One region of the Kluyvera chengduensis genome, then DNA from elsewhere that is predicted to be linked to it. Evidence: predicted binding sites of a transcription regulator. Region 1 holds the regulator's gene; each other region holds the start of a gene.
The links. The regulator sigma-54, encoded in region 1, starts transcription at its own class of promoters, with help from an activator protein. The targets are predictions, from matches to a motif close to GTTGGCACANNTTTCGCTNT.

Region 1 (7,934 bases):
TTGGCCGCAAGATGGCAGCCACCTTCGCCAGCACCGGTACTTCTGCGTTTTTTGTTCACCCTGGTGAGGCAGCGCACGGCGATTTAGGCATGGTAACGCCCCAGGATGTGGTGATTGCCCTGTCCAACTCCGGCGAGTCTAATGAAATTCTGGCGCTGATCCCGGTTTTAAAACGTCTGCGCGTCCCGCTTATCTGTATGACCAGCCGACCAGACAGCAGCATGGGCCGCGCGGCGGATATTCATTTATGCGTCAAAGTCCCGCGTGAAGCCTGCCCGTTAGGGCTCGCCCCAACGTCAAGCACCACCGCAGCGCTGGTAATGGGAGATGCGCTGGCCGTTGCGTTGCTGAAAGCACGCGGCTTTACCGCCGAAGATTTTGCGCTCTCCCACCCCGGTGGCGCATTAGGTCGCAAGCTTCTGCTACGCGTTAACGATATTATGCATACTGGCGATGAGATACCGCACGTCAGCGTTGATGCCTCACTGCGCGATGCCCTGCTGGAAATTACCCGAAAAAATCTGGGTATGACGGCCATCTGCGATGACAACATGCAGATCAAAGGTATTTTCACCGACGGCGACCTGCGACGCATCTTTGATACCGGTGCCGATGTGCGCAGCCTCGGCATTGCCGACGTCATGACGCCGGGCGGCATTCGTATTCGCCCCGGCATGCTGGCGGTCGATGCGCTGAACCTGATGCAATCCCGTCATATCACCTGCGTGCTGGTTGCCGATGGCGACCATCTGCTAGGTGTGATACATATGCACGACCTACTGCGCGCAGGCGTAGTGTAATCAAGGATATAAAGAATGAGTAATGCTGTCGCATCGGTCGCCACCTGTTATGGCCCGGTGAGTCCACAATTTATGGCGAAGGCGGAGAAAATCCGCCTGCTTATCCTCGACGTCGACGGGGTGCTTTCTGACGGCCTGATTTACATGGGCAACAGCGGTGAAGAACTCAAAGCGTTTAACGTCCGCGACGGCTATGGCGTTCGCTGTGCGCTTACTTCGGATATCGAAGTAGCGATAATTACCGGGCGAAAAGCTAAACTGTTAGAAGACCGCTGTGCGACGCTTGGCATCACCCATCTTTACCAGGGGCAGTCCGATAAACTGATTGCCTATCGTGAGCTACTCGCTACGCTGAACCTTCAGCCAGAAGAGGTCGCCTACGTCGGCGATGATCTGATTGACTGGCCGGTGATGGCGGAAATTGGCCTCAGCGTTGCGGTGGCGGATGCACACCCGCTGCTGTTGCCTCGCGCCGATTATGTGACGCGTATTGCAGGCGGCCGCGGTGCCGTTCGTGAAGTCTGTGACCTGCTGCTGATGGCGCAAGGGAAGCTGGAAGAAGCCAAAGGGCAATCGATATGAGTAAAACCAGACGTTGGGTTATTATTGTGCTATCGCTGGTTGCGCTTGTCCTGATCGGCCTGAACCTTGCCGATAACGACGACAGCAGCCAGGTGGTGATTAACGCAAACGATCCAACCTATCAAAGCGAACATACCGACACCGTGGTGTACAGTCCCGAAGGCGCACTGAGCTACCGGTTAACCGCCGAGCATGTGGAGTATTTTTCCGATCAGGCAATATCGTGGTTTACCCACCCATTCCTGACCACCTTTGACGCGAATAAAGTACCAACCTGGTCGATTAAAGCCGATAAAGCCAAGCTGACTAACGACCGCATGCTCTATCTCTACGGGCACGTTGAAATCAACGCGCTGACAGAAGACGCACAACTGCGTAAGATTACGACGGATAATGCCCAGGTGAACCTGACGACTCAGGATGTTTCCTCTGACGATCTGGTGACGTTATACGGAACAACATTTAATTCCAGCGGCCTGAAAATGCGCGGCAATTTACGCAGCAAGAACGCCGAGTTGATTGAAAAGGTTAGAACCTCTTATGAAATTCAGAACAAACAAACTCAGCCTTAAGCTGGCACTTGCCGGTTCTTTGCTGGCCGCCAGCCTGCCGGCCATGGCGCTTACCGGCGATACCAATCAGCCGATTCATATTGAATCCGATCAGCAGTCGCTGGATATGCAGGGCAACATCGTCACCTTCACCGGTAACGTCGTCGTGACCCAGGGCAGTATCAAAATTAACGCCGATAAGGTTGTCGTGACCCGTCCGGCAGACCAGAAAGGCAAAGAAGTCATCGATGGTTACGGTAACCCCGCGACCTTCTACCAGATGCAGGACAACGGCAAGCCGGTAAAAGGCCGCGCCTCGAAAATGCATTACGAACTGGCTAACGACTTCGTGGTGCTGACCGGCAACGCTTACCTTGAGCAGTTGGATAGCAATATCAAAGGCGACAAGATCACCTATCTGGTCAAAGAGCAAAAAATGCAGGCGTTTAGTGATAAAGGCCGACGCGTGACCACCGTTCTGGTTCCGTCGCAGCTACAGGACAAATCCAAAGACCAGGCTCCGGCACAGAAAAAGAGTAACTAATTCGTTATGGCGACATTAACTGCAAAAAATCTGGCAAAAGCCTACAAAGGCCGCCGCGTCGTGGAAGATGTCAGTCTGACCGTGAACTCCGGTGAGATTGTGGGCCTGCTTGGGCCAAACGGCGCGGGTAAAACCACCACCTTCTACATGGTAGTAGGGATAGTTCCGCGCGATGCCGGCAACATCATCATCGACGATGAAGACATCAGCCTGCTGCCGCTGCACGCCCGCGCGCGTCGCGGCATTGGCTATCTGCCGCAGGAAGCCTCGATCTTCCGCCGTCTGAGCGTCTATGACAACCTGATGGCGGTGCTGCAGATCCGTGACGATCTGAGCAACGAGCAGCGCGAAGACCGCGCCAAAGAGCTGATGGAAGAGTTCCACATCGAGCATCTGCGCGACAGCCTGGGCCAGGCGCTTTCCGGCGGTGAACGTCGCCGCGTTGAAATCGCCCGTGCGCTGGCGGCAAACCCGAAATTTATCCTGCTGGATGAACCGTTTGCCGGCGTTGACCCGATCTCCGTTATCGATATCAAACGCATCATCGAACACCTTCGCGACAGCGGCCTTGGCGTGCTTATCACCGACCACAACGTACGTGAAACGCTGGCCGTATGTGAACGAGCCTATATCGTCAGCCAGGGGCACCTGATTGCCCACGGCACCCCGCAGGAGATCCTACAAGACGAACATGTTAAACGCGTGTATCTTGGGGAAGACTTCAGACTCTGATAGGGTAGTGGTTTACGACGTTAGCGGGAGATATTCGTTCTGAACATGAAGCAAGGTTTGCAATTAAGGCTCAGCCAACAGCTTGCCATGACGCCACAACTGCAGCAGGCAATCCGTCTGTTGCAATTGTCTACGCTGGAACTTCAGCAGGAACTCCAGCAAGCGCTGGAGAGCAACCCCCTGCTTGAGCAAACCGATCTTCACGAAGAAGTAGAGACCCAGGAAACCGTCGATAACGAAACGCTGGACAGCGTCGATGCGCTGGAAAAGCCCGATATGCCCGAAGAGCTGCCGCTCGACGCCAGCTGGGATGAAATCTACACCGCCGGTACCCCTTCCGGAACCGGGGCGGATTATCAGGACGATGAACTGCCGGTGTATCAGGGTGAAACCACCCAGTCACTGCAAGATTATCTGATGTGGCAAGTTGAGCTCACGCCGTTTACCGATACCGACCGGGCAATTGCGACATCGATTGTCGACGCGGTAGACGATACCGGCTATCTCACCGTCACGGTGGAAGACATTCATGAAGGCATTGGCGATGACGAGATTGGTCTCGATGAAGTGGAAGCCGTGCTTAAGCGGATCCAGCGATTCGATCCGGTCGGCGTCGCCGCTAAAGATCTCCGCGATTGCCTGCTGATCCAGCTTTCTCAGTTCTCTCCTACTACGCCACGCATTGACGAAGCCCGCCTGATTATCAGCGATCATCTCGATCTGCTCGCTAATCATGACTTCCGCTCGCTGATGCGCGTCACTCGTCTGAAAGAAGACGTGTTGAAAGAGGCGGTGGATCTGATCCAATCATTGGATCCGCGCCCGGGCCAATCGATCCAGACCGGCGAGCCGGAATACGTGATCCCTGACGTGCTGGTGCGCAAAGTGAATGGCCGCTGGGCCGTTGAATTGAACGCCGACAGCATCCCGCGCCTGCAAATCAACCAGCACTATGCGGCAATGTGTAACAACGCCCGTAATGACGCCGACAGTCAGTTTATCCGCAGCAACCTGCAGGATGCGAAGTGGCTGATTAAGAGTCTTGAGAGCCGCAACGATACGCTGCTGCGGGTAAGCCGCTGCATCGTAGAGCAACAACAGGCCTTTTTCGATCTCGGCGAAGAGTATATGAAACCGATGGTGCTGGCGGACATCGCCCAGACCGTCGAAATGCACGAGTCCACGATTTCGCGTGTTACCACGCAAAAGTATTTGCATAGCCCACGAGGCATTTTCGAGCTTAAGTATTTCTTTTCCAGTCACGTCAGCACCGAGGGCGGCGGCGAAGCCTCGTCCACGGCGATTCGCGCACTGGTTAAGAAATTAATTGCCGCTGAGAACCCGGCAAAACCACTGAGCGACAGTAAACTGACCACCATGCTCTCTGAACAGGGTATCATGGTGGCACGGCGTACCGTTGCAAAGTACCGAGAGTCTTTATCCATCCCGCCGTCTAACCAGCGTAAACAACTGGTCTGACACAACTGATAAGGAAGACACTATGCAGCTCAACATCACTGGACACAACGTCGAAATTACCGATGCGATGCGCGAATTTGTGAATGCGAAATTCGCTAAGCTCGAACAGTATTTCGAGAGGATCAATCAGGTCTACATTGTGTTAAAGGTGGAGAAATTGACGCACATCTCGGACGCCACATTGCACGTTAACGGGGGCGAACTTCATGCCAGCGCGGAAGGGCAGGATATGTACGCCGCCATCGACAGTTTGATTGATAAACTGGCGAGACAGTTAAACAAGCATAAAGATAAACTAAAACAACATTGATTGTCCGAGCAGTCGCCCGATATGCCCGCATACCGGGCGATGCTTAGGTGAAATTATGACAAATAACGATTCGGCTCTTCAACTGAGCAATGTCCTTAACCAGGAATGTACCCGCAGTGCTGTGCACTGTCAGAGTAAAAAACGCGCGCTGGAAATCATCAGCGAGCTGGCGGCAAAACAGCTGAGCCTGCCTCCGCAGGTGGTCTTTGAGGCGATTTTGACCCGCGAGAAGATGGGCAGTACCGGTATTGGTAACGGTATCGCTATTCCTCACGGCAAGCTGGAAGAAGATACGCTGCGCGCGGTTGGTGTATTTGTGCAGCTGGAAACCCCGATCGCCTTTGATGCTATCGACAATCAGCCTGTCGATTTACTCTTTGCGCTCCTGGTGCCGGCAGACCAGACCAAAACCCACCTGCATACGCTTTCTCTGGTGGCAAAACGTCTGGCGGATAAAACCATTTGCCGTCGTCTGCGTGCCGCACAGAGCGACGAAGAGCTGTATCAAATCATCACCGATACGGAAACCCACGATGATGCGTAATGGACATCACGTCGTACTGAGGAGAAACGGTACATGGTACTGATGATCGTCAGCGGCCGCTCAGGCTCCGGAAAATCGGTCGCCCTGCGCGCGCTGGAAGATATGGGCTTTTACTGCGTCGATAACCTGCCGGTCGTGCTGCTGCCAGAGCTGGCAAAAACGCTTGCCGACCGCGAAATATCCGCCGCCGTCAGCATTGACGTGCGTAACATGCCTGAATCGCCGGAAATCTTTGAGCGGGCAATGGAAAACCTGCCGGATAACTTCTCCCCGCAGCTGTTATTCCTTGATGCCGATCGCAACACCCTGATTCGCCGCTACAGCGATACCCGCCGCCTGCACCCACTCTCCAGTAAGAATCTGTCGCTGGAAAGCGCCATTGATGAAGAGAGTAACCTGCTGGAACCGCTGCGCTCTCGCGCCGACCTTATCGTCGACACCTCCGAAATGTCAGTTCATGAACTGGCAGAGATGCTGCGTACTCGCCTGCTGGGTAAACGCGAGCGCGAGCTGACAATGGTGTTTGAGTCCTTTGGCTTCAAGCACGGCATCCCGATCGATGCCGATTACGTGTTCGACGTACGCTTCCTGCCAAACCCGCACTGGGACCCTAAGCTGCGCCCGATGACCGGCCTCGATAAACCGGTAGCCGCGTTCCTCGACCGGCACACGGAAGTTCACAATTTTATCTATCAAACGCGCAGCTATCTTGAGCTATGGTTACCTATGCTGGAAACCAACAACCGTAGCTATCTGACGGTTGCTATCGGTTGTACTGGCGGTAAACACCGTTCGGTCTACGTTGCCGAACAGTTGGCTGACTACTTCCGCTCACGCGGTAAGAACGTGCAGTCTCGTCACCGGACGCTGGAAAAACGCAAATCATGACCGTAAAGCAGACCGTTGAGATAACCAACAAGCTGGGCATGCACGCTCGCCCGGCGATGAAGTTGTTTGAGCTGATGCAACATTTCGACGCAGAAGTTCTGCTGCGTAACGATGAAGGGACCGAAGCGGAGGCAAATAGCGTGATTGCGCTGCTGATGCTGGACTCCGCCAAAGGTCGCCAGATTGAGGTCGAAGCCACCGGGCCGCAGGAAGAAGAAGCGCTGGCCGCGGTGATTGCCCTGTTTAACGCCGGGTTCGACGAAGACTAGTCTCGTAGGCCGGATAAGGTGTTTACGCCGCCATCCGGCAATACAGCGGTACCGCACAATGCCTGATGGCGCTACGCTTATCAGGCCTACAAAATTCACCACAACCTGCAGTTAATACAGCTTATTCTCCCGCATAAACCCTTCCCCGCCCAGCTGACGCATCTGGCGTAAAATCCATGCCTGACGAGTGCGTACATACCCTGACGGCGCGTTGGCCTTAAAACGGATTGGGTTCGGCAACACGGCGGCCAGCAGCGCGGCTTCGGCCATCGTCAACCTGCTCGCGGGTTTGTGAAAATAGCGCTGAGACGCGGCTTCGACGCCAAAAATACCGTCACCAAATTCGGCAATATTCAGGTAGACGGTCAGAATGCGCTTCTTACTCCACACCGTCTCCATGCCCAGCGTCAGGCCCGCTTCCAATCCTTTACGCACCCAGCTACGCCCATCCCACAAAAACAGGTTCTTCGCCGTTTGCTGCGACAGCGTGGAAGCACCGCGGATACGGTTTTCATTGCGCTCGTTATGCGCCAGCGCTTTCTCTATCGCCGAGACGTCAAAACCCCAATGGTCCGGGAATTTTTGGTCTTCAGCGGCGATCACCGCCAACCCCATATACGGCGATATAGCATCCATGCTGACCCAATCAGAGTGCGCCACATAGCCAAAATCGCCCGTCATCCAGGCGCCAAGCTGACGCTCAATCATCACCGCGGAGAATGGAACCGGCAAAAAACTGAACACCGCAATGCCGCCGCCCCAGAAAAGCGCCAGCAGCAGCAGCAGTCGCCAGAACAGCTGTTTTAGCCTCGCGACTTTCCTAAAAGCTATTTTCTTCACGCTAACTCTCTGACGCTGATTAATATTTCTGATTAAGTCGTTATGCTTCACACATTTTACTGATTCACGTAACAAACATTTTAAGTTTTGCTATCTTATTGAGCGTGCAATCGTATTTCAGGTTGTGTCATCAATAAAAAAACAAGCTAATCATCTGACGCAGCCACCAGTTCCCTGGTGTTGGCGCAGTATTCGCGCACCCCGGTCTAGCCGGGGTCATTTTTTATCAGCGTTCGCCACCCAGGCTTTTAATACCGCAACATCCTGCTGCCACTCGGATTTCATTTCCTCAACCCATTCACCAACGTTATCCCACCAGGCCGGAAGATCGGGAGACTGGATCTGCTGCCCCAGCTGTTGCAGGTGACGCAGGCCGACGGAACCCGCCGCGCCTT
Region 2 (7,934 bases), on a different contig from region 1:
TCAGGTCGCCTTTACGCTCACCCAGTGCCTGCATGACAGAACCCTGGTGCTGCTCTTCGACGTCCAGCGTTACGTTTTCGAATGGCTCTTGTTTACGGCCATCGATTTCGCGGAAGATGACTTTCGGACGGGAAACCGCCATTTCGAAACCTTCACGACGCATGTTTTCAATCAGAACGGACAGGTGCAGTTCACCACGGCCAGAAACGCGGAATGCGTCTGCATCCGGAGTTTCTTCAACGCGCAATGCCACGTTGTGTACCAGTTCTTTCTTCAGACGGTCCAGAATCTGGCGAGAAGTAACGTACTTACCTTCTTTACCACAGAATGGAGAGGTGTTGACGTTGAAGAACATGGTTACCGTCGGTTCATCAACGGACAGCGCTGGCAGCGCTTCGACGTTCTGCGGGTCGCAGATGGTGTCGGAGATGTTCAGCTCGCCCAGACCGGTGATCGCGATGATGTCGCCAGCTTCAGCCAGGTCGCTATCGATACGCTCCAGACCCAGGTGAGTCAGCACTTTACCGACTTTACCGTTACGGGTTTTGCCTTCGCTATCGATGATAGTGATCTGCTGGTTTGGCTTCACTTTACCGCGTTTGATACGGCCGATACCGATAACACCAACGTAGTTGTTGTAGTCCAGCTGGGAGATTTGCATCTGCAGCGGGCCATCCAGGTCTACGTCTGGAGCCGGTACACGATCAACGATGGTCTGATACAGCGGGGTCATGTCTTCCGCCATATTTTCGTGATCCAGACCTGCGATACCGTTCAGCGCGGAAGCGTAAACGATAGGGAAGTCCAGCTGTTCGTCGGTCGCGTCGAGGTTAACGAACAGGTCAAATACCTGGTCAACAACCCAATCAGGACGTGCGCCTGGACGGTCAACTTTGTTGATAACAACAATTGGCTTCAGACCATGAGCAAATGCTTTTTTGGTCACGAAGCGCGTCTGCGGCATCGGGCCATCCATTGCATCAACTACCAGCAGCACAGAGTCAACCATGGACATGACGCGCTCAACTTCACCACCGAAGTCGGCGTGCCCTGGGGTATCAACGATGTTGATACGGTAATCATTCCATTTGATTGCGGTGTTTTTCGCGAGGATGGTAATCCCACGCTCTTTCTCCAAATCGTTGGAGTCCATCACACGTTCTTGAGTTTCAGCACGTGCATCAAACGTACCGGATTGCTGCAGCAGCTTATCAACCAGGGTAGTTTTACCATGGTCAACGTGCGCGATGATGGCGATGTTACGCAAATTTTCGATCACAACTTTGCCTCGGGCATTAGAAATAGCGCGTTATTGTACACGGATTAATCGCACTACAAAACAGGATCACAGAGATCCTCCGCAAACAAGTATTGCAGAGTTTCTTTGTGATCGCTTTCACGGAGCATAAAAAGGGCACCTGGTCACAACTTGCACCAATATGGTGCTCATCGTTTCAGGATAAGCACTATAATGGTGCAAAGACGCTATCGTGGTGCAGCCCTTTTGCACTATGGTGCGCATGATAACGCCTTTTGGGGGTGATTTAAAAGTTGGCACAGATTTCGCTTTGTATATTTCAAGGCAACAACGCCACTTTAAGCAGTGATTGAAGACCTCGTTACCACGACGACAATGATAAATCCGGGAGATGTTAAGTATGTCCGCTGAACACGTTTTGACGATGCTGAATGAGCACGAAGTGAAGTTTGTCGATCTGCGCTTCACCGATACCAAAGGTAAAGAACAGCACGTCACTATTCCTGCGCACCAGGTAAATGCCGAATTCTTCGAAGAAGGCAAAATGTTTGACGGCTCCTCTATCGGTGGCTGGAAAGGCATTAACGAATCCGACATGGTTCTGATGCCAGACGCATCTACCGCTCTCATCGACCCGTTCTTTGAAGAGTCTACCCTGATTATCCGTTGTGACATCCTGGAACCAGGCACCCTGCAGGGCTACGACCGTGACCCGCGCTCCATCGCTAAACGCGCTGAAGAGTACCTGCGCGCTACCGGCATCGCAGACACCGTTCTGTTCGGGCCAGAGCCAGAATTCTTCCTGTTTGATGACATTCGCTTCGGCGCATCCATCTCCGGTTCTCACGTAGCTATCGATGACATCGAAGGCGCATGGAACTCCTCCACCAAATATGAAGGTGGTAACAAAGGTCACCGTCCAGGCGTTAAAGGCGGTTACTTCCCGGTTCCTCCGGTTGATTCTTCACAGGACATCCGTTCTACCATGTGTCTGATCATGGAAGAGATGGGCCTGGTTGTTGAAGCGCATCACCACGAAGTTGCGACTGCTGGCCAGAACGAAATCGCCACCCGCTTCAACACCATGACCAAGAAAGCGGACGAAATTCAGATTTACAAATATGTTGTGCACAACGTCGCTCACCGCTTCGGTAAAACCGCGACCTTTATGCCAAAACCAATGTTTGGCGATAACGGTTCCGGCATGCACTGCCACATGTCCCTGTCCAAGAACGGCGTAAACCTGTTCTCCGGCGACAAATATGCTGGCCTGTCCGAGCAAGCGCTGCACTACATCGGCGGTGTTATCAAACACGCTAAAGCTATCAACGCCCTGGCTAACCCGACCACCAACTCCTACAAGCGTCTGGTCCCAGGTTATGAAGCACCGGTAATGCTGGCTTACTCTGCCCGTAACCGTTCTGCATCCATCCGTATCCCGGTTGTTGCTTCTCCGAAAGCGCGTCGTATCGAAGTGCGCTTCCCGGACCCAGCGGCTAACCCATACCTGTGCTTCGCAGCACTGCTGATGGCTGGCCTGGACGGCATCAAGAACAAAATCCACCCTGGCGAAGCCATGGACAAAAACCTGTACGACCTGCCGCCAGAAGAAGCGAAAGAGATCCCACAGGTTGCTGGCTCTCTGGAAGAAGCGCTGCAGGCTCTCGATGCAGACCGCGAGTTCCTGACCGCAGGTGGCGTGTTCACTGATGAAGCTATCGACGCTTACATCACGCTGCGTACCGAAGAAAACGACCGCGTACGTATGACTCCGCACCCGGTTGAGTTCGAACTGTACTACAGCGTCTAATCGTATTTTGAGTTGTACTTTCCAGCTGTAGCCGCGCCATTGCCTTCAGGTTCTGGCGCTCTCCCTGGAATTAAGTTGCCGTGGAAACTTTCAGCCCATCTCAGGATGGGCTTTTTTCTCCACCAACAACCTGATATCTCGCGCTTTTTACCCGTAAAAAGCTATACTGCACTAAAACAGTGCAAGCCTTTTCAGGAGACTGCTAAATGGCAACAGGCGCACTGCCCGATGCTGGGCAGATCCTTAATTCGTTAATCAACAGCATTTTACTGGTCGATGATGACCTGGCCGTTCACTATGCGAACCCTGCCGCACAGCAACTGCTGGCACAGAGCGCGCGCAAACTCTTTGGTACGCCCTTACCCGAGCTTCTGAGCTATTTCTCGCTGAACATTGGCTTGATGCAGGAGAGCCTGCAAACGGGCCAGGGATTTACCGATAACGAAGTGACGCTAGTGATTGACGGGCGCTCGCATATTCTTTCGCTGACCGCACAGCGTTTGCCAGACGGTTTTATCCTGCTGGAAATGGCGCCGATGGATAACCAACGCCGCCTCAGCCAGGAGCAGCTCCAGCACGCTCAGCAAATCGCGGCGCGCGATCTGGTACGAGGGCTCGCCCACGAGATTAAAAACCCGCTGGGTGGCTTACGCGGCGCTGCACAGCTACTGAGCAAAGCGTTGCCTGACCCGGCGTTGACCGAGTACACCAACGTCATCATTGAACAGGCCGACCGCCTGCGTAATCTGGTCGACCGCCTGCTTGGCCCACAGCATCCCGGTACGCATATTACCGAGAGCATTCATAAAGTGGCGGAACGTGTCGTCAAACTGGTCTCAATGGAGCTGCCAGAGAACGTCACGCTGGTGCGTGATTACGACCCAAGTTTGCCGGAACTCCCGCACGATCCTGACCAGATTGAACAAGTTCTTCTGAATATCGTGCGTAACGCATTGCAGGCGCTTGGCCCGGAAGGGGGCGAAATTGTCCTGCGCACCCGTACCGCATTCCAGTTAACGCTGCACGGCGTACGCTACCGGCTGGCCGCCAGAATTGATGTCGAAGATAACGGCCCCGGTATTCCACCGCATTTGCAGGATACGCTGTTTTACCCGATGGTCAGCGGCCGCGAAGGCGGCACCGGGCTGGGTCTGTCGATAGCGCGCAGCCTTATCGATCAGCACTCCGGCAAAATTGAATTTACCAGTTGGCCAGGCCATACCGAGTTCTCGGTTTTCCTGCCAATCAAAAAATAAGGTGTGTTTATGCAACGAGGGATAGTCTGGGTCGTTGATGACGATAGCTCCATCCGTTGGGTGCTTGAACGCGCACTCACCGGCGCGGGGTTAACCTGCACCACGTTTGAAGGCGGGAAAGAGGTGCTGGATGCGCTGGCCACCAAAACGCCTGACGTACTGATGTCCGACATCCGTATGCCCGGTATGGACGGTCTGGCGCTGTTAACGCAAATCAAGCAGCGCCATCCGATGCTTCCGGTCATCATAATGACGGCGCACTCCGATCTCGATGCCGCCGTTAGCGCCTATCAGCAAGGTGCATTCGATTACCTGCCAAAACCGTTCGATATCGATGAAGCGGTGGCACTGGTAGAGCGGGCAATTAGCCATTACCAGGAACAGCAGCAGCCACGCAACGTGCAGGTCAATGACCCGACCACCGATATCATCGGTGAAGCGCCCGCCATGCAGGATGTCTTCCGCATTATCGGCCGCCTCTCCCGCTCGTCTATCAGCGTGCTGATTAACGGTGAGTCCGGCACCGGTAAAGAGCTGGTCGCCCATGCGCTGCATCGCCATAGCCCGCGCGTTAAAGCGCCATTTATCGCGCTCAACATGGCGGCAATCCCGAAAGACCTGATTGAGTCCGAGCTGTTTGGCCATGAGAAAGGGGCCTTTACCGGCGCGAATACCGTTCGTCAGGGCCGATTTGAGCAGGCCGATGGCGGCACGCTGTTCCTCGACGAAATTGGCGATATGCCGATGGATGTCCAGACCCGTCTGCTGCGCGTACTGGCCGACGGCCAGTTCTACCGCGTGGGCGGCTATGCTCCGGTGAAGGTCGACGTGCGCATCATCGCGGCGACCCACCAGAACCTCGAACAGCGCGTTCAGGAAGGCAAATTCCGCGAAGACTTATTCCACCGCCTGAACGTCATTCGTGTCCATCTGCCGCCGCTGCGCGAGCGTCGGGAAGATATCCCGCGCCTGGCGCACCATTTTTTACAGGTTGCCGCGCGCGAACTGGGCGTGGAAGCTAAGCTGCTGCACCCGGAAACCGAAGCAGCGTTAACGCGTCTGGCCTGGCCGGGCAACGTGCGCCAATTGGAAAACACCTGCCGCTGGCTGACGGTGATGGCCGCAGGACAAGAAGTGCTGATACAGGATCTGCCGAGTGAGCTGTTTGAAGCCAGCATGCCAGACAGCACCACGGCAACGTCGCTGCCGGATAGCTGGGCAACGCTGCTAGCGCAGTGGGCCGACCGCGCGCTGCGTTCCGGTCATCAGAACCTGCTTTCTGAAGCACAGCCGGAGATGGAGCGTACGCTGCTGACCACCGCGCTGCGCTATACGCAGGGGCACAAACAGGAAGCGGCTCGCCTGCTGGGCTGGGGTCGCAATACCCTGACGCGTAAGCTGAAAGAACTGGGAATGGAGTAAGGCCAGCGTGAAGTGTAAATATTGCTCGATTCGCGCAAGTTGCTGCAATTTTATACTTTACTGTTTCGATGAGTTAAGTATTATTCAGCCCGCAAATTCGAGGGGACGATAATGTTTGAATCATTGATCAATTTGGCTTCAAGCGGCGCCGCCGGTCATTCACCACAGACGGCCGTTGCTGCCGTGCTGTGTGCTGCGCTGGTTGGGCTGTTTAGCTAAGCCGGATGGCGCTTGCGCTTATTCGGCCTGTAGGCCCGGTAAGCGTAGCGCCACCGGGCAATATTAACGCTAAATCACCCGCGAGAACTGCTGCATCCGCGCCTTCTGCCGCAGATAGGCATCAAAGCACATGCAGATATTACGAATTAACAGGCGACCTTTCGCCGTCACCTTAATCCCTTTCTCATCGACATCCACCAGCCCATCCTGCGCTAACGGTGCCAGAAGTTTCAGGTCTTCAGCAAAATAGTCGCTGAATTTCAGCGCCCACTGCTTTTCGATCGCCGCGAAATCGAGGCTGAAGTTACAGATAAGCGCTTTGATCACATCGCGACGAATACAGTCATCGCGGGTTAACGCGATACCGCGCCACAGCGCGTTACCCTGCTCGGCAACCTGCTGGTAATAGAGCTTCAGCTCTTTTTGGTTCTGCGCGTAGCAGTCGCCAATCATGCTGATCGCGGATACGCCCATACCCAGCAGGTCGGTATCGCCCTGCGTGGTGTAGCCCTGGAAGTTGCGATGCAGCACGCCTTCGCGCTGGGCTACGGCGAGTTCGTTATCCGGGCGGGCAAAGTGATCCATACCGATAAATTGGTAACCTGCTTGCGTCAGCGAACCGATAGTTTCCTGCAAAATATCCAGCTTCTGCTGCGCCGACGGAAGGTCGGCATCTTTGATTTTGCGCTGCGCGGCAAACAGTGTCGGCAGGTGCGCGTAGTTAAATACGCTCAGGCGATCTGGGTTCAGCTCAGCCACGCGCTGCAGCGTAAAGGCAAAGCTCTCCGGCGTTTGCTTTGGTAGGCCGTAGATAAGGTCGATATTGGTCGAGGTGAAACCAATTTCGCGAGCGTGGTTGAGCAACGCGAAGATAAAATATTCATCCTGCTCACGGTTCACCAGCCGCTGCACTTCTTTGTTGAAGTCCTGTACGCCCATACTCAGGCGATTAAAGCCCTCGGCGCGCAGGTGGTCGATAACGTCCAGCTCAATTTCACGCGGGTCGACTTCAATGGAGATTTCCGCATCGGCATCAAAGTGAAAATGCTCGCGCAGCAGCGTCATCAGGCGGCTGATTTGCGCCTTGTTCAGATAGGTTGGCGTACCGCCGCCCCAGTGGAGCTGGCTGACGTGGCGGCCGGTAAACAGCGGCGCGCGCTGGCGAATTTCCTGCTCCAGCACGTCAAGGTATTGGTCAGCCTTATGCTGCTGACGCGTCACGATTTTATTGCAGCCGCAGAAATAGCAGAGCTTGTGGCAGAACGGAATATGCACGTACAGCGACAGCGGACGCTCAGGGTAACGCGCGACGGCGTGGTGAAACTCAGGCTCGCCAAAGGCGTCAGAGAATTCCAGTGCGGTGGGATACGAGGTATAGCGCGGCCCGGAATAGTTATATTTCTGGATCAGGGCCAGATCCCAGTCGATTAACTGCTCAGACATGCTCACTCCTTCCGATGGTGTCGAGAACGACGACGGCGTGCCGGCCTGGCTCCATTTCGGAGCAACAGCCGGTTGCGCAGCCACTTTTGACGCCGCGACAACCGTCGTAGTTTAACGAATAACCACACCAGATAACATACAACCAAAAGGGTTATAAGCAGGACTGGCAAGCCAATCGGGTGCAAACGTTAGTTTCCGCCTCTCAGCAGGCGCATCATGTCTTCCTTGCCCTCTTCTTCCTCTTCTTCTTCGTCATCATCGTAAGAGAGGCCGAGTTGCTGCATCAGTTCATCGATGCGATCCAATTTTGCGTCAACCCATTTCTGCTCTTCAGCAGTCAGGGTTTCGTCATTTTCCAGACGTTCCAGCAGCGCATCCAGGCGCTCATCACTCTCCAGCATATCCAGCTCGGCCTGCGGTGAAAGCATAGGTTTCTCGCTCTTCGGTTTGGGCTGTTTCACGACCGGTGCGTCAGTAACGCCCAGCGCGATTGGTTTTTTACTGCCAATACGAGGATCTTTTTGCT
Region 3 (7,934 bases), on a different contig from region 1:
CATCAGAGTGTTCTACGGTGATTCCGATAACGACATCACCGCCGCGCGTGAAGTAGGAGCCCGCGGTATCCGCGTCCTGCGCGCCTCTAACTCGACCTATCGCCCGCTGCCACAGGCCGGTGCATTTAACGAAGAAGTGATCGTTAACTCCGAGTACTAACGGCAAACCGTTGTAGGCCGGATAAGGCGTTTACGCCGCCATCCGGCAATCTGCTGTATGCTGCCGGATGGCGCTTCGCTTATCCGGCCTACCACTTGCACCAATAAATGATGCTTTTTTAGTCAAAAACAGTCGCTGAAAGGTTTATCCTTTCGGCGTCTTGTTGCACACTGATATGATGCTTTTTTGCACAACGTGGTTTGCGAGACTGAGGAGTATAAAATGATGACCAGTTCGGATCTTCTGCAGTACTGCATGGCGAAGCGTGGCGCGGAACAAAGCGTACACAGTGACTGGAAGGCAACACAAATTAAAGTCGCCGATGTGCTGTTTGCGATGGTGAAGGATGTTGAAGACCGCCCGGCGGTATCGCTGAAAACCAGCCCCGAACTGGCAGAGCTGCTGCGCCAGCAGCATAAAGACGTTCGCCCAAGCCGCCATCTCAATAAAGCGCACTGGAGCACCGTCTACCTGGACGGCTCGCTGCCAGGCTCACAAATTTACTATCTGGTGGATGCGTCGTATAAGCTGGCGCTGGATCTGCTGCCGGAAACGCTCCGACAGCAGATGTACTCTGATTAACCCAGCAGAGGCTTAAGGAAACGAGCCGTGTGCGAGGCTTCACAGTTCGCCACCGTTTCTGGCGTCCCGGATACGAGGATTTCACCGCCGCCGCTGCCGCCTTCTGGACCGAGATCGACAATCCAGTCCGCGGTCTTAATCACGTCCAGGTTGTGCTCGATAACCACAATGGTGTTGCCCTGATCTCTGAGCTGATGCAGTACTTCCAGCAGTTGCTGGATGTCGGCAAAGTGCAGGCCGGTGGTCGGTTCATCCAGAATATACAGCGTCTGACCGGTACCGCGTTTTGACAGCTCGCGCGCCAGCTTCACGCGCTGGGCTTCACCGCCGGAAAGCGTCGTTGCCGACTGGCCAAGACGGATGTAAGTCAGGCCAACGTCCATCAGCGTTTGCAGCTTACGCGCCAGCGCCGGAACGGCATCGAAGAACTCACGCGCCTCTTCAATGGTCATATCCAGCACTTCGTGGATAGTCTTGCCCTTGTACTTAATCTCCAGCGTTTCGCGGTTATAGCGCTTGCCTTTGCACTGGTCGCACGGCACGTAGATATCCGGCAGGAAGTGCATTTCGACTTTGATCACGCCATCGCCCTGACAGGCTTCACAGCGACCGCCGCGGACGTTAAAGCTGAAACGGCCCGGCGTATAGCCGCGTGAACGCGACTCTGGCACACCCGCAAACAGCTCACGTACTGGCGTAAAGACGCCGGTATAGGTGGCTGGGTTTGAACGCGGCGTACGGCCAATCGGGCTCTGGTCGATATCGATAACTTTATCGAAATGCTCCAGCCCCTGAACGTCGCGGTATGGTGCCGGTTCAGCAATAGTTGCACCGTTTAATTGCGTCTGCGCAATCGGGAACAACGTATCGTTAATCAGCGTTGATTTACCGGAACCGGACACACCGGTGATGCAGGTAAACAGGCCGACCGGCAGCGTCAGGGTCACGTCTTTCAGGTTGTTACCCGTGGCGCCCGTCAGCTTAAGCACTTTTTCCGGGTTCGCCGGAACGCGGTTTTTCGGCACTTCAATTTTGCGTTTCCCGCTCATGAACTGCCCGGTTAACGACTCCGGCACCGCCATAATGTCGTCCAGCGTCCCTTCAGCCACTACCTGACCACCGTGAACACCCGCGCCTGGGCCGATATCGATAACGTGGTCGGCGGCGCGAATCGCATCTTCATCGTGTTCAACCACAATCACCGTGTTGCCAAGGTTACGCAGGTGAATCAGCGTGCCGAGCAGACGTTCGTTGTCGCGCTGGTGCAAGCCGATAGACGGTTCATCCAGCACATACATCACGCCAACCAGCCCCGCGCCAATCTGGCTTGCCAGACGGATACGCTGCGCCTCGCCGCCGGAGAGGGTCTCTGCGGAACGGGAGAGGGTCAGGTAGTTCAGACCGACGTTGACCAGGAACTTCAGACGGTCACCAATCTCTTTCAGCACTTTTTCCGCGATTTGCGCACGCTGGCCGGAGAGCTTCAGGTTATTGAAGAAGTCCATGGCGTGGCCGATGCTCATATCTGAGATAGTCGGCAGCGGCGTATTTTCGACGTAAACGTGACGCGCTTCGCGACGCAGACGGGTACCGTCGCAGCTGGCGCACGGACGGTTGCTGATGAACTTCGCCAGCTCCTCACGTACCGCGCTGGATTCCGTCTCTTTATAGCGGCGCTCCATGTTGTGCAGCACGCCTTCAAACGGATGGCGGCGCACGGACGTATCGCCACGGTCGTTGATGTATTTGAATTCAATCGACTCTTTGCCGGAGCCGTAGAGAATGGCTTTCTGCGCTACCGCGCCGAGGCTTTCCCACGGGGCTTCGACGTCGAACTCGTAATGTTCCGCCAGCGACTTCAGCATCTGGAAGTAATAGAAGTTACGACGATCCCAGCCGCGAATCGCGCCGCCGGCCAGCGACAGTTCTGGATTCTGAATCACGCGGTCAGGGTCGAAATACTGCTGTACGCCAAGGCCGTCGCAGGTTGGGCACGCGCCTGCCGGGTTGTTGAACGAGAACAGACGTGGCTCAAGCTCGCGCATGCTGTAGCCGCAAATCGGGCAGGCGAAGTTGGCGGAGAACAGCAGCTCTTCCGCTTTCGGGTCGTCCATATCGGCGACCACCGCCGTGCCGCCGGAGAGCTCCAGCGCGGTTTCAAACGATTCCGCCAGACGTTGCGTCAGGTCATCGCGCACTTTAAATCGGTCAATCACCACTTCGATGGTGTGTTTCTTTTGCAGCTCGAGCTTCGGTGGATCGGACAGGTCGCAGACTTCGCCGTCGATGCGCGCGCGGATATAGCCCTGGCTTGCCAGGTTCTCCAGCGTTTTGGTGTGCTCGCCCTTACGTTCTTTAATGATCGGGGCCAGCAGCATCAGGCGTTTGCCCTCCGGCTGCGACAGCACGTTATCGACCATCTGGCTGACGGTTTGCGCCGCCAGCGGCACGTCGTGATCCGGACAGCGCGGCTCGCCTACGCGAGCGTAAAGCAGACGCAGGTAGTCGTGGATTTCGGTAATGGTACCGACCGTCGAACGCGGGTTGTGTGACGTCGACTTCTGCTCGATAGAAATCGCAGGCGACAGCCCTTCAATATGATCGACATCCGGCTTTTCCATCAGCGACAGGAACTGGCGCGCATAGGCAGAAAGCGATTCTACATAGCGACGCTGCCCTTCGGCATAGAGGGTGTCAAAAGCCAGTGAGGATTTGCCAGACCCGGACAGCCCGGTGACGACAATCAGTTTGTCGCGAGGGATGACGAGGTTGATGTTTTTGAGATTATGGGTGCGGGCGCCCCGAACTTCGATCTTATCCATTCACCTTTCCCGGTAGAGGAGATACACGGATTGCCTGGTTTGTTAGAAGGACAAACGGCAGAAACGGCTAATTATGACACAACTTAACCTGAATGAATATACAGTATTGGAATGCCGATTGCGGATGCCGATGAAAATTGCAGCGGGATAAGATGTTTAGTGGAATACAGCTCGCGGCTATCAAAATACCGTCTGGAAATGATACACTGGCGCGTTTACACTTAACCAAGATTCATATTTCAGGAGAGACAAACATGGCCAGCAGAGGCGTAAACAAGGTGATTCTCGTCGGTAACCTGGGCCAGGACCCGGAAGTGCGCTACATGCCGAATGGTGGCGCAGTTGCCAACATTACGCTGGCGACTTCCGAATCCTGGCGCGACAAAGCGACCGGTGAAATGAAAGAGCAGACTGAATGGCACCGCGTTGTGTTGTTCGGTAAGCTGGCGGAAGTAGCAGGCGAATACCTGCGTAAAGGCTCTCAGGTTTATATCGAAGGCCAGCTGCGTACCCGCAAATGGACCGATCAGTCCGGCGCTGAAAAATACACCACCGAAGTCGTGGTTAACGTTGGCGGCACCATGCAGATGCTGGGTGGCCGTCAGGGCGGTGGCGCACCGGCAGGTGGCGGCCAGCAGCAGCAGGGCGGTTGGGGTCAGCCTCAGCAGCCACAGGGCGGCAACCAGTTCAGCGGCGGCGCGCAGTCTCGTCCGCAGCAGCAGTCCGCTCCGGCACCGTCTAACGAACCGCCGATGGACTTCGATGACGATATCCCGTTCTGATTTATCGCCGTCCCGACGGCCTTGATCAAAACGACAAAAAACCCTGCTCCGGCAGGGTTTTTGCTTTTTTAGTACGCACCATCAGACCACATCGGCACCGCTTCGGTGCGAACATTGCCCCGCGTTAATCTTCTCTTTTTCTGTTCCATTCACATAACCTCAAGATAATTAACAAAAATAACAGTTGGCACGCTTTGTGCCTACATCTGTGTATACACTCATGTAGGCAAGGTGCAGACGATGACTCAAATCCAATCAGCTAAATGTATGCAGGGCATGGCCGTTGCGCCGCACTCGCTGGCCGCGGAAAGCGCGGTGGCCGTTTTGCGCGATGGCGGTAATGCGGTTGAGGCGATGGTGGCGGCGGCGGCGACCATCGCGGTGGTTTACCCGCATATGAACGGCATCGGCGGCGATGGATTCTGGTTAATCTCAAAGCCGGGCGAAGCGCCGGTGGCGATCCAGGCCTGCGGCTTTGCGGCGGAAAAGGCGACTATCGATTTTTATCGTCAGGCAGGCTACGAGCAGGTTCCGGTGCGCGGCCCGCTGGCGGCCAATACCGTCGCCGGTACGGTGGGCGGCTGGGAGCGAGCGCTGGAATGGGCGGGTGAGCAGATGCCCAACGCGCCGCTGCCGTTAACGCGCCTGCTGGACGATGCCATCCACTATGCGCGTCATGGCGTACCGGTGAGCGCGGGGCTGCATCAACAAATCACCGCGCGTTTACCGCAGCTCGGCCAGCACCCAGGTTTTTGCGGCCTGTTTGCGCCAGAAGGACAGGCGCTCAGTCCAGACGATCTGCTGCTCCAGCCTGCGCTCGCCAACACTCTGGAGCGGTTGGCAACCCATGGATTGAGTGATTTTTACCACGGTGAAACGGCCCGATTGATCGCCAGCGAACTGGAGGCGGCCGGAAGCCTGCTGCGCTTTAGCGACCTTGATGCTTATCGCGCGGCGCGGGTGAAACCGCTGGCGCTGGAAACGGAGAACGGGACGGTATATAACCTGCCGCCGCCGTCGCAGGGCCTGGTCTCGCTGCTGATTACCGGCATTATCGAGCAGCAGCGTAAAAAGGGCGCGATTGCCGACGAAGCCGATTTTGTCCACCACTGCGTCGAAGCGACCAAGCTGGCGTTCACTTTGCGCGATCGCCATATCACCGACCCGGCCCATATGACCCTCGACCCACAGTCGCTGCTGACCGCAGACAGTATTGCTCAGCTCAGCGCGCAGATTGTGCCCGACCGGGCACAGGCCTGGGGCAAAGGGCGTGGGCCAGCGGACACCATCTGGATGGGCGTTATCGACGGTACCGGCACCGCCGTCAGCTTTATCCAGAGCATTTATCATGAGTTCGGCAGTGCGGTGATCCTCGCCGACAGCGGCATCATCTGGCAAAACCGCGGCAGCAGCTTTTCGCTTGACCCGAACGCCACCAACCCGTTACAGCCGGGCCGCCTACCGTTTCATACCCTCAACCCAGGGCTGGCGCGTCTGGCCAACGGCGACGCGCTGGTGTACGGCAGCATGGGCGGAGACGGCCAGCCGCAGACGCTGGCGGCGGTCTTTGACCGCATCCTCCATCAGAATATGACTCCGCAGGCGGCCGTGGCCGCTCCGCGCTGGCTGTTAGGGCGCACCTGGGGAGAAAGCAGCGACACGCTTAAGATTGAAAGCCGCCTTAGAGCGGCGACTACCGACACCCTCAAACAGTACGGCCATGACGTCGATATTTACCCCCCTTATGACGACCTCATGGGGCATGCCGGGGCAATTCTCCGGCACTGCAACGGCATGCTGGAAGGCGGCAGCGACCCTCGTAGCGACGGTGGCGTTGCCCGCTGGTAATCCAGCATTTTCCAAATGAAACATTCGCGGAATGATGAGGCGCGCTGCGCGCGCCCGCGTTCTGACGACATTTTTTCGTCTATTGGAGCGTAAAATGACCGTTCTCAGAGAACCTTTGGTAGCACCAAAATTTGGCAAATGGGCGCAGCTGGTGCTGGGTCTTATCTGTATGGCTTCCATCTCCAGCCCGCAGTACGTATGGACGCTGCTGACCAAACCGCTGACGGAAAAGCTGGGCGTCGGCCTGCCGGAGCTGCAGGTCACCTTTTCGCTGCTGATTATTCTGCAGACCTTCTTTTCTCCCTTCCAGGGACGGCTGGTTGAACGATTTGGCCCCCGGCTGTTGATTTCAATCGGCACGGTGATGGCCGGGTTAAGCTGGGTGCTCTCCGCGCATATCAATGGCCTGATGGCGCTATACCTGGTCTATGGCTGTATCGGCGGGTTGGGTACCGGGATTGTGTACATTGGCGTGGTTGGGCTGATGGTGAAGTGGTTCCCGCAAAACCGAGGCTTTGCCGCAGGGGCCGTGGCGGCGGGTTACGGTATGGGGGCGATTTTGACCACCTTCCCGATCTCGATTTCGCTGGGCAGCTATGGGCTGGAGCAGACCATGACCGTGTTCGGTATCGTCTTCGCTATCGTCGGGCTATTGGCCAGCCAGGGGCTGAGCCTGCCTCCCAACTCGACTGCACTGCCCGTCAGCCGGAAAATCGTGCAGGGGACGCGCCAGTTTACCTCTCGTGAAATGCTGCGCCAGCCTCTGTTCTGGCTGATGTTTGCCATGATGGCGATGATGTCGACCTCCGGGCTGATGGTGACCTCGCAAATGGCCATCTTCGCTGAAGATTTTGGCATCAGTAAGGCGGTGGTATTCGGCATGGCCGCGCTGCCGCTGGCACTGACCATCGACCGCTTTACCAACGGTTTGACCCGCCCGCTGTTTGGTTTTATTTCCGACCGCTATGGTCGTGAAAAAACCATGTTCATCGCCTTTGCTCTTGAAGGGGTCGCGATGACGCTGTGGCTGGCCTGCCGGGACGATCCGATGCTGTTTGTGTTGCTCTCTGGGGTGGTGTTCTTCGGCTGGGGCGAAATCTTCTCGCTGTTCCCTTCTACATTGACCGACACGTTTGGCAGCGAGAATGCGGCTTCAAACTACGGTTGGTTGTATATCTCGCAGGGGATTGGCTCCATTTTCGGCGGGCCGCTGGCTGCGTTACTGTACCAGCACACTCAAGGGTGGCATGTGGTCTTTGGCTGTGCGATTGCCCTTGATTTCATCACGGCGGGGCTGGCACTGTGGGTGCTGAAACCCTGGCGTGCGCGCTTTATTCGCCAGCACAGTTAATTGCGGAGCACTCTATGACGGTCACGACATCGGAACCCACGCCGCTTCTGGCGCATTCGGAGCGAGTATTTCAGCAACTGCGGCAGGAGATTTATCAGTTCATCCTGCTACCCGGCGATCGCTTTACGGAGGTGGAGATAGCCCGGCGGCTGGGATGTTCCCGCACACCGGTTCGCGAAGCGCTGCTGTTGCTGCAAAACGAGGGGCTGGTCAGACGCTGCCTGCGTAACGGCTGGGAAGTGTTCCCCATTGATTTCGATGTCTATGAAGACCTGTACGAGACGCGCGCGCTGATTGAAGCCAATTCGGTGCGCAGCCTATGCAGTTCGACGTCAGCAAAAGTGAACCGCCAGGTGCTCACCAGGCTGAAGGCTATCTGGCAGGTGGCG

Region 2: the regulator sigma-54 is predicted to act here: its motif matches at 1,551-1,570, upstream of glnA (glutamate--ammonia ligase).
Region 3: the regulator sigma-54 is predicted to act here: its motif matches at 4,530-4,549, upstream of ACH1XZ_RS18170 (gamma-glutamyltransferase family protein).

What each region holds. Positions count from the first base shown of each region.
Region 1 covers NZ_JBIQOI010000004.1:240,392-248,325, forward strand. The annotation lists gene kdsD (arabinose-5-phosphate isomerase KdsD) at 1-800, shown strand, start outside; gene kdsC (3-deoxy-manno-octulosonate-8-phosphatase KdsC) at 816-1,382, shown strand; gene lptC (LPS export ABC transporter periplasmic protein LptC) at 1,379-1,954, shown strand; gene lptA (lipopolysaccharide ABC transporter substrate-binding protein LptA) at 1,923-2,477, shown strand; gene lptB (LPS export ABC transporter ATP-binding protein) at 2,484-3,209, shown strand; gene rpoN (RNA polymerase factor sigma-54) at 3,255-4,688, shown strand; gene hpf (ribosome hibernation promoting factor) at 4,711-4,998, shown strand; gene ptsN (PTS IIA-like nitrogen regulatory protein PtsN) at 5,054-5,542, shown strand; gene rapZ (RNase adapter RapZ) at 5,576-6,430, shown strand; gene npr (PTS phosphocarrier protein NPr) at 6,427-6,699, shown strand; gene mtgA (monofunctional biosynthetic peptidoglycan transglycosylase) at 6,811-7,530, opposite strand; gene arcB (aerobic respiration two-component sensor histidine kinase ArcB) at 7,756-7,934, opposite strand, start outside.
Region 2 covers NZ_JBIQOI010000012.1:92,715-100,648, forward strand. The annotation lists gene typA (ribosome-dependent GTPase TypA) at 1-1,279, opposite strand, end outside; gene glnA (glutamate--ammonia ligase) at 1,659-3,068, shown strand; gene glnL (nitrogen regulation protein NR(II)) at 3,275-4,324, shown strand; gene glnG (nitrogen regulation protein NR(I)) at 4,334-5,746, shown strand; gene ACH1XZ_RS21410 (YshB family small membrane protein) at 5,858-5,965, shown strand; gene hemN (oxygen-independent coproporphyrinogen III oxidase) at 6,035-7,408, opposite strand; gene yihI (Der GTPase-activating protein YihI) at 7,597-7,934, opposite strand, start outside.
Region 3 covers NZ_JBIQOI010000008.1:59,404-67,337, forward strand. The annotation lists gene aphA (acid phosphatase AphA) at 1-160, shown strand, start outside; gene ACH1XZ_RS18155 (MmcQ/YjbR family DNA-binding protein) at 386-742, shown strand; gene uvrA (excinuclease ABC subunit UvrA) at 739-3,564, opposite strand; gene ssb1 (single-stranded DNA-binding protein SSB1) at 3,819-4,346, shown strand; gene ACH1XZ_RS18170 (gamma-glutamyltransferase family protein) at 4,587-6,194, shown strand; gene oxlT (oxalate/formate MFS antiporter) at 6,229-7,545, shown strand; gene ACH1XZ_RS18180 (GntR family transcriptional regulator) at 7,560-7,934, shown strand, end outside.